3 regions of the Clostridium sp. CS1-1 genome follow, and region 3 is predicted to be linked to each of the others. Evidence: riboswitches for the same ligand, from Rfam matches in the RefSeq annotation. Region 3 holds a riboswitch; each other region holds the start of a gene.
What was found. Region 3 has a riboswitch for S-adenosylmethionine ahead of AC0N0V_RS04245 (hypothetical protein). Riboswitches for the same ligand answer to the same signal wherever they lie in the genome.
Positions count from the first base shown of each region.

Region 1: another riboswitch for S-adenosylmethionine. It lies ahead of AC0N0V_RS02015 (O-acetylhomoserine aminocarboxypropyltransferase/cysteine synthase family protein); the one in region 3 lies ahead of AC0N0V_RS04245 (hypothetical protein).
Region 2: another riboswitch for S-adenosylmethionine. It lies ahead of AC0N0V_RS09630 (Na+/H+ antiporter NhaC family protein); the one in region 3 lies ahead of AC0N0V_RS04245 (hypothetical protein).

Region 1 covers NZ_CM148680.1:463,065-466,319, forward strand. The annotation lists gene AC0N0V_RS02015 (O-acetylhomoserine aminocarboxypropyltransferase/cysteine synthase family protein) at 52-1,329, opposite strand; SAM riboswitch class I at 1,476-1,578, opposite strand; SAM riboswitch class I at 1,936-2,049, shown strand; gene metF (methylenetetrahydrofolate reductase [NAD(P)H]) at 2,536-3,255, shown strand, end outside.
Region 2 covers NZ_CM148680.1:2,057,249-2,060,503, forward strand. The annotation lists gene AC0N0V_RS09620 (substrate-binding domain-containing protein) at 1-119, shown strand, start outside; gene deoC (deoxyribose-phosphate aldolase) at 212-865, shown strand; SAM riboswitch class I at 1,063-1,171, shown strand; gene AC0N0V_RS09630 (Na+/H+ antiporter NhaC family protein) at 1,370-2,698, shown strand.
Region 3 covers NZ_CM148680.1:954,043-957,297, forward strand. The annotation lists gene pdxR (MocR-like pyridoxine biosynthesis transcription factor PdxR) at 1-482, shown strand, start outside; SAM riboswitch class I at 645-756, shown strand; gene AC0N0V_RS04245 (hypothetical protein) at 1,080-2,102, shown strand; gene AC0N0V_RS04250 (ABC transporter permease) at 2,086-2,412, shown strand; partial or broken gene AC0N0V_RS04255 (GTP-binding protein) at 2,695-3,018, shown strand; gene AC0N0V_RS04260 (hypothetical protein) at 3,008-3,255, shown strand, end outside.

The sequences.
Region 1 (3,255 bases), 490 kb from region 3:
CTAATTGCCAATTGCCTAATACACAGTATTAACTTATTAAAGTATTGAGGGCTAAATTTGATCTAATGCAGCAGAAAGATCCTCAATTAAATCATTAGCATCTTCGATACCAATAGAAATTCTTATAAGTTCAGGTCTAACTCCTGCCTGAATTAGTTGTTCTTCATTAAGCTGGGAGTGAGTTGTAGAGGCTGGATGAATTATTAATGATTTAGCATCTCCAACGTTAGCAAGGTGTGAAAATATTTCTACCCCTTCTATTATCTTTTTACCAGCATCAACTCCACCTTTTACTCCGAAGGTGAATATAGAACCAGCTCCTAGAGGAAGGTATTTTTTTGATAAATTGAAGTACTTATTTCCTTCTAGCTCTGGATAGCTAACCCATTCAATCTTAGGATGATTGTTTAAGAACTCTACAATTTTTCTAGTGTTATCAACATGTTTTTGTACTCTAAGTGATAGGGTTTCAAGGCCTAATATTAGTAAGAAGGAGTTAAATGGTGATATACAAGCGCCTAAGTCTCTTAAAAGGGATACTCTTAGTTTAGTGATGTAAGCAGCAGCACCAACAGCTTCTACAAATTTAAGGCCGTGATAGCTTTCATCAGGTTCTACAAGTCCAGGGAATTTTCCATTATCCCAGTTGAATTTTCCTGAGTCTACAACTATGCCGCCTATAGATGTACCGTGTCCTCCAATAAACTTTGTAAGAGAATGAACTACTATATCTGCACCAAATTCAATTGGTCTGCAAAGATAAGGTGATGCAAAAGTGTTATCTACTATTAGAGGAATTCCATGCTTATGTGCAATATCTGCAACGGCTTGGATATCAACAAGGTTTATCCCTGGATTTCCTATGGTTTCTATATATACTGCCTTTGTCTTTTCAGTTATAGCAGCCTCAAAGTTTTCAGGTTCATCTGGGTCTACAAGATTAACTTTAATTCCAAAGTTTTTAAAAGTGTGGGAAAATAAAGTATATGTTCCTCCATAAAGTGTAGCAGCAGCCACTATTTCATCTCCAGCACCTGCAATGTTTGTTATTGCATAAGTAATTGCGGCCATTCCTGACGCAGTAGCCACGGCACCAACTCCACCCTCAAGCTGAGAAACTCTTTCTTCTAATACAGCTGTGGTCGGGTTCGTTAACCTTGTATAGATATTTCCAACTTCTGAAAGACCAAATAAGTTAGCAGCATGTTCCACGCTATCAAAAACATAAGATGATGTTTGATAAATTGGAACCGCTCTTGATTTGCTGCTTGCATCTGGTGTATGTCCTCCATGTGCTTGAATAGTGTCAAATCTTAATTTTCTTGTCATAATAAATTCCTCCTTAAATAATTAAAGTTTAATATTTGAACGGAACTTCTATGTTGAGAATTCGATATAAGTTATTAGATTCTAATATTTGGTAAAATAAAAAACTTCTCGTGCAAATGAGACACAAGAAGTTTTAATCTTCATGCTTCTCATCTTTCAGGTTTTCACCTGCTGGAATTAGCACCGTTGAATATATATTCAGGTTGCCGGGCATCGTAGGGCCAGTCCCTCCGCCTCTCTGGATAAGAAGTTCCGTATTCGATTGAGATTATGATACCAAATATTAGAATATGATGTCAATACCCTAAAAAAAGTTTTTGAAATTATATTGAAATCAACTTGCATAGAAGTGCGGATAATTCTAAAGTTTCAGTCATAAAAGTTTTTTATACTACTTTCAGGCTAAGAATACCATGAGGAATAATATGGACTAGTGATTAATATAATTATTTTATATGTTCGACTATAAAAAAGTTCAAGGATTCTCTAATTACTTGAATTATAGTTATTTTAAGCGGTTTAAAAAATTTAATAAGCTAAGTAATTATATATTGACAAGCTTTTTAAAAAGTATTATGATTACATAAAATGTAATTGAATATAGTTTTCTTATCAAGAGTGGTGGAGGGACTGGCCCTATGAAACCCGACAACCGGCATTTTATTTTGAATGTATCGGTGTCAATTCCTGCAGAATAATGGTTATTCTGACAGATAAGAAGAACGGCCTAAGAATATTTGAGAGAATTTCTAGAGCTGCTTTTCTTATGGAAAAGCAGCTCTTTTAAATTATAGATAAAACAACACAAAGATAGACGTACACTCCGGGATATATTAGCGATTCTTCTGCACCATAAATACTTTTTAATTCGTCTAAAGCTTGGCTACAAGGAAAAGCCAAGAACTTCGATAAACTCGCTGTCGCTCAGACATATCGAAGTTCTAAGCTTTTCCTTGTAACCTCGCTAAGACTCACAAAAAAGTATTTAAATGTGCTTCAGAATCACTAATATATCCCTCTGTATAGGTCAAACTTCTAATTTGTATATCTATATAGATATCGCAATTCAAACTTTGACTTATGAATGTGCTAGAACCGAGTAAATTGAGGGAATTGTTTATGTTCATAAGTCTAGATTTGAAGTTGTTCATCTATATGAAGAGATTGAGAAAAAATGTATATTTATTGTATGATCGGAGGTAGTAAATGTTTATAAAAGATATATTGTCGAATAAGAAATTAACCTTATCATTTGAAATATTCCCACCTAAAAAGGATAAATCGTTAGATGGTATGTATAGAACTATTGAGGAGCTAAAAGAACTAAATCCAGATTTCATAAGTGTAACTTATGGAGCTGGGGGAAGTAGTAAGGATAGGACAATTAAGTTAGTTTCAGATATAAAAAATAAATTTGATATAGAATCAGTAGTCCACTTGACCTGTGTAACTTCTACGAGAGAGGAGATTAAAAGCATTTTAGGAGAACTTAAAAATAATAATATCAACAATGTTCTCGCTCTAAGAGGAGATATACCAAAAAAATTTATAGCAAAAGATAATTTAGATTATAAGAATTCTAAAGATTTAATCTGTGAATTGAAAGAAAGGAGAGATTTCTGTATATCTGCAGCGGTTTATCCAGAAGGACATTTAGAGTACAAAGACATAGATGGTGAAATAAAGCATCTTAAAGAAAAGGTGGACTGTGGAGCGGAAGTCTTAATTACTCAGCTTTTCTTTGATAATAATAAATTTTACGAATTCAAAGAAAAGCTATATAAGTATAATATTAATGTTCCTATTATTGTAGGTATCATGCCAGCTGTGGATAAAGCTTTAATAGACCGAATAGCATTGCTTTCGGGTGCAAATATACCTGATAAGATAAAGAGAATTATGTATAAATATGAAAATTCAAAGGAG
Region 2 (3,255 bases), 1.1 Mb from region 3:
AAACAGCTGTAGAAACAGCTTTAAAAGCTGTTAAAGGTGAAAAAGTTGAAAAGAAAGTAATATTAAGCTCAACATTGGTAACAAAGGAAAATGTTGAAACAGTTAAGACAAAAGAATAAAATTTAAGACAAAAGAATAAAATTTAAGGTCACAGTTACAATTAAACTGTGGCCTTAAGAATTGGTTATGAATTTGAAGGGAGATAAACAAAATGGAAATACAAAGATATATAGATCATACAATACTTAAACCAGAAGCAACAGAACAGCAGGTGATAAGGCTATGTGAAGAGGCTAGAAAATATAATTTTGCATCTGTTTGTGTGAATCCTTATTATACATCTTTAGTAAGAAAAGAACTTGAAGGAACAGATGTAAAAACTTGTGTCGTAATTGGGTTTCCTTTAGGAGCTAATACTAAAGAGGTTAAGGCCTTTGAGACAGAAAATGCCATTCAAAATGGAGCTCAAGAGGTTGATATGGTAATAAATGTTGGTGCCTTGAAGGATAAAATGTATGATGTTGTCGAAGAGGATATAAGATATGTTGTGGAACAAGCGAAAGGAAAGGCATTAGTCAAGGTTATTATTGAGACTTGTTTATTAACTGAAGAAGAAAAGGTAAAAGCTTGTGAACTGTCAGTTAAGGCTGGTGCAGATTTTGTAAAGACTTCCACAGGATTTAGCTCTGGTGGAGCAAAAGTAGAGGACGTGGTCTTAATGAGAAAAACTGTAGGAGCTGATGTTGGAGTAAAAGCTTCTGGGGGAATTAGAGATTTTGAGGCTACAAGAGCCATGATAGAAGCTGGTGCTAATAGAATTGGGGCAAGTGCAGGAATAAAAATTGTTGAGGAGTCTTCAAAGTAATAGGATATTACTGAGAATATAGTACTGGGTTACGTTAGTATGCCGATTATTACTATATTCTTTTTATTTGTATTGGTTAGTTATTATTCAAAAAGGACAATTGTGAAATATGAAATATTTGAATTGATATCTTTCAAATAGTGGTTGACTTTATTCTGTTAAATTGATATAATACAACAGTAAAATTAAATAGTAACTTCTTATCAAGAGTGGTGGAGGGACTGGCCCTATGATACCCGGCAACCCAAAAGTACGATGTGCTTTTAAAGGTGCTAAATCCAGCAGGTTTTACCTGGCAGATGAGGAAAGGTGTATTAACTTCTTGATTTATCTGCAAGAAGTTTTTTTATTGTCTAAAATTATGATACAAAGAACTAAAGATTACACCATTTATGAGTTTTAACATCAAAATTTAAATTGAAGGTTGTCTTAAAACAGTATAAATCAATAGCAATTTAAATAAGTTAGAACTTAACATCAATTGAAAAAGAGGAGGAGTTTATAATGAGTCAAAACAAAACAGGAAACCCATGGGCATTATTGCCATTTTTAATTTTTGTGGCTGTGTACATAATTACTGGAATTGTAACTAATGATTTTTATGCTTTGCCAGTTACGGTACCATTCTTAATAGCAGCTTTAGTAGCATTAGCCATGAATAGGAAGGAAAGTTTTAATAATAAATTAGAAAGATTTTGCTTGGGAGCTGCGGACACAAATATTATTTTAATGTGCATAATATTTATATTAGCTGGTTCCTTTGCTCAGGTAGCAAAGGATATGGGGGCTGTTGATTCTACTGTTAACCTTGGGTTAAGCATTTTGCCGAGTAATATTTTGATTGCAGGTGTGTTTATTATCGGATGTTTCATTTCAACTTCAATAGGGACTTCAATGGGAACAATTGCGGCTATAGCGCCTATGGCGGTAGGACTAGCTACTAAAACCGGTGTTCCAGTAGAACTTGCGTTAGCAGCGGTAGTAGGTGGAGCGATGTTTGGAGATAATCTTTCGATGATTTCAGATACAACAATAGCTGCTACTAAAACTCAAGGTTGTGAATTGAAAGATAAGTTTAAAGTTAATTTCAAAATTGTTCTTCCAGCAGCTGTAATAACCGCAATTATCCTTGCTGTCATTACAAGTGGAAAGGAAATTGCTTTAGTTGGTAATTATAGCTATTCGTTAATTAAAGTACTTCCTTATGTATTTGTCTTAATAGGTGCTTTAATTGGAGGGAATGTAATTCTGGTACTGATATTTGGTACTTTGTTTTCAGGGGTAGTGGGAATGGCAACAGGTGCCTTTAATTTAATAGGCTTTGCTCAATCGGCTGGAAAAGGAATTACAGGTATGTCTGATTTAGTTATCATGTCACTTTTGATAAGCGGAATGGTAGAGTTAGTTAAATATAACGGCGGAATTGATTTTATTATTAATTTTATAACAAAACGAATTAAGAGCAAAAAAGGTGCTGAATTTGGAATTGCTGCGCTTATAAGTGTAGTAGATGCATGTACAGCCAATAACACTGTAGCAATAGTTATGGTTGGTCCATTAGCAAAGGATATTGCAGATAAATTTGGAGTAGATCCAAGAAAGTCGGCTAGTCTATTAGATACTTTCTCCTGTTTTATTCAGGGAATTATACCTTACGGAGCTCAGATACTTGTAGCTGCTGGTGTAGCTAAAATATCTCCTATTTTAGTGATGAAGTATTTGTTCTATCCTTATTTAATGGGAGCTTGCGCTTTAATAGCAATTCTAACTGGATTACCTAAATTGAGACCGATAAATGTTAAGAATAATGAAGATAATAAAAAAACTGCTTAATGCTTGTAGTGTGAGTAAAGTGAAATAAAACTAGACTATAATGTCAGATAAGTTTTGAAGTATGAGCCAAGTAAACTCATACCTCAAAAGCTTATTAGCTTTTAATTTACGGATTTTTTAAGTCATAAAGATAAGAATATATGTTATGGTCAAATATAATCTATATTATATAATTTTTAAGTTAAGTTTAAGTATGAGTTTAAATGTTTGGTGCATTCATATATAAAAAATTATATTATATTTATGATTTAAATTGGCCTTAAGAACAGGAGATTTTATGATCAATGTAGAATAAATAAAGTAGGTCAAAAATTTGCACTTGTCATAAAGTGGAACTTGAGCCAAGTGGTAATATTAAGTCAGGTAATCATCGGATAAGATTTAAGTAGTTTTCAGGTAAATGGTAATCCACATCTGAAGAAAAAATCATTTCATATTTACAGCCATGAAATGATTTTATAACTCATAAAAAAGGTTTAGTTTTTATTGACTAAACCTTTTTTATTTACATACCTATAGGTAGATTATAATGTTTTAAAGGTACATCATTATTCTGC
Region 3 (3,255 bases):
TAGGTAGTTTTTCTAAGATATTATTTCCAGGTATAAGAGTTGGATGGATTTTAGCGGATAAAAAGCTTATAGGATATTTAGAAAGCATAAAAAGAAGTAGAAATATACATACTTCATCTTTGGATCAGGCAATCTTCTTCGATTATCTTCAAAGTGGAAGTTTTGAAAAGTATATTAAAAAAGCAAGAAAAGTCTATAGAGAAAAGTATGAATTTGCTTTAGAATGTGCTAAGAAATATATTCCTTGCAAAGAGATAATGGGTGAAGGGGGACTCCATATATTTATAAAATTAAAGGGAGTAAGTTCAAGAGAACTTTTAGACAAATGCTGTGAAGAGGGAGTTATCTTTACTCCAGGAGATATTTTTTATACAAATGGTGAAGGATCTGATACTTTAAGGCTTGGATTTTCAAGAGTGAGTATAGAGGAGATAGAAAGAGGGTTTGAAATAATAGGAAGTGCTATAGAGAAATTTCGTTAAAATCAATATCTGTAACTTAATTCAGGTGTTATTAAATTAATAGTTTAATACTATTACTATAGAGGCGAGGATTTTCGATAATAAAAATGGTTGACAAATCTGGAATTCAAGTGTAGTATGATATGAAAAATGAATAATTATGCACAATATGTTATATTCGTATTCTTATCCAGAGTGGTGGAGGGACTGGCCCTATGAAACCCGACAACCGGCATTTTTATTTAAATGTATCGGTGTCAATTCCTACAGGATATTATATCCTGGTAGATAAGAAAGATAGTTTATTTTAAGATTAGATATAATTCTAACTTAAAACAAAAGGCTGTTTTTCTTATGTTGAAGAAAAATAGCCTTTTATTTTATGTTTTTTCAAGTCTTGGTATTTCCAGCAAAATAAAACTTAGTTAATACAGATGAAAGTAGAAAGTTATAACGTATGAGTGTTATTGCAATTATAATTTATTGAAAATTCAGTTTCAAGGATAACCTAATAAGTTTTGCAGTTTGATAATATGTATTTAAGCAACCATTTTACTTTATCACTGTATAACTAAGAATTAGTAAAACAAGTAATTATTTAAAGAAAGGTGAATAAAGATGATCAAAATAACAGAAGAAATTTTAAAAAGTATTGAGGAATTTAAAGTAAATGCTGAATTATGTGATAGGGATGAACTAGACGTTGCTGAATACAGAAAACGTATTGTTGCGATGGGTGTTTATAAACAAAGAGTTAAAGGCACGTATATGGTAAGGTTAAGAGCTACAGGTGGAGTTATAGAGCTAAATCAGCTCCATGCTATAAGTGAAGCGTCCAAAAAACATGGACATAAAAAAATACATTTCACCACTAGACAGGATATTCAGTTTCAAGCATTACCAATGAGCAGTATATATAACATCATGAAAGATGTTATAAAGGTTGATATAACTACAAAAGGAGCTTGTGGAGACACAGTGAGAAACGTGGGATGTTCACCGCTTTCTGGAGTAGCAATAGATGAAGTTTTTGATGTAACTCCTTATGTAAAAGCGGTTATAAATCACCTAATGAAAAACCCTGCTGCTCTTCAGCTTCCAAGAAAATATAAGATAGCTTTCTCAAATACTCCGGAGGATACTGGAAATGCTACTATGGCTGATTTAGGTTTTATAGCTAAGATAAATAATGGTGTAGAAGGCTTTGAAGTTTATGGAGGAGGAGGTTTCGGTGGAAGACCTAGAATGTCCTTAAAACTTGCAGATTTCATAGAGGATAAAGATATTTTATATTATGCACAGGCTATGAAAGAAGTCTTTGAGCAAGAAGGAGACAGAACAAATAGACATCAAGCTAGAATTAGATATATTGTGCATAGATTAGGAGAAGAAAAATTCCTTGAGTTATTTAACTCACAGGTTGCAAAGGTTAAAGCAGAGGTAAACTTAGATTTCAGAGTAGATGAAGAAGATATACGAATTGAGCAAGATCCTATACAAACAGCGGAAGAAGTAAATCAAACTCTTGAAGTTAACAAGCAATATAAAAATATGTTATTTGCACAAAAGCAATTAGGATATTATTCAGTTTATATTCATCATAAAGGTTTAGGAGGGGGACGGGGTGACTCTAAGAATTGAGGGTGTAAGTAAAAGATACAAGGGAGCTAATAAGGAATTTGAAATACTTAGAAATATAGATTTAATAATAGGTTCAGTGTTTGCTGTATCTATGTCAATAGAAAGTGGCATTAAAAATTTAAATCCTAATTATATAAGAGTAGCCGAGATGACGGGAGCTAAAGGCTATACATTATATAAAGAGGTAATTTTTCCAGCAGCTATTCCAGTTATTGTAGGTGGAGTAAAACAAGGATGGGCTTTTGCTTGGAGAGGGCTAATTGCCGGGGAAATGATAGCTTCTTCTATGAATGGATTAGGAAAAGCTTAAAGTGTAACTTATCCGCCGGGATATACTAGTAATTCTTCTGCACTATAAATACTTTTAATTCGTCTAAAGCTCAGATAGAAGAAAAAGCTAAGACTCATAAAAAAGTATTTAAATATACTTCATAATTACTAATATATCCCTCTATGTAAAGTTACTCTTCAAATCAGAATTCTATAGTTTTAAAGTACATAGATATAGCGGGAGGAATAAATAATGAGTGAATTATCACATCTTGATAAATTGGAAGCAGAAGCTATATAACACTAAAGTTCACAAAGGAGAGAGTGTGAGCAGAGGATTACAATTGATGTAGCATATCATTATCTTACAACAGATAGACGAGGCTTTATCGTAGCTGATACACCAGGCCGTGAAGAATATACTAGAAATATGGCAGTTGGTGCATCCTTTGCAAATCTTGCTATCATACTAGTAGATGCAAAGCAAGGAGTACTTGTTCAAACAAGAATACACGCAAGAATCTGTTCTTTAATAGGTATAAAACATCTTATATTTGCTGTTAATAAGATGGATTTAATCGGATATGATCAGGAAAGATTCCTGAAGATTGAAGAACAAATTAGAGAATTAGAAAATGAACTTTCTTTCTTATACAGTAGGCGATGAGATTCCAGTTAAAGGTGAGAGCTATCATTATCCAGATAATATTGACATTTTAGTTCTTCGTGATTGGGTGACAATTAAAGTACGTGATAAGATGATCATTGAGATTCAGTCAATAGATGAATATAAGTACACAGGAGTCCCAATTGTTAACGGTAGAGGATTTGCTGTAAAAGTGGATTCAGATGAGGAAACTTTAAAATTCCTAAATGAATATAA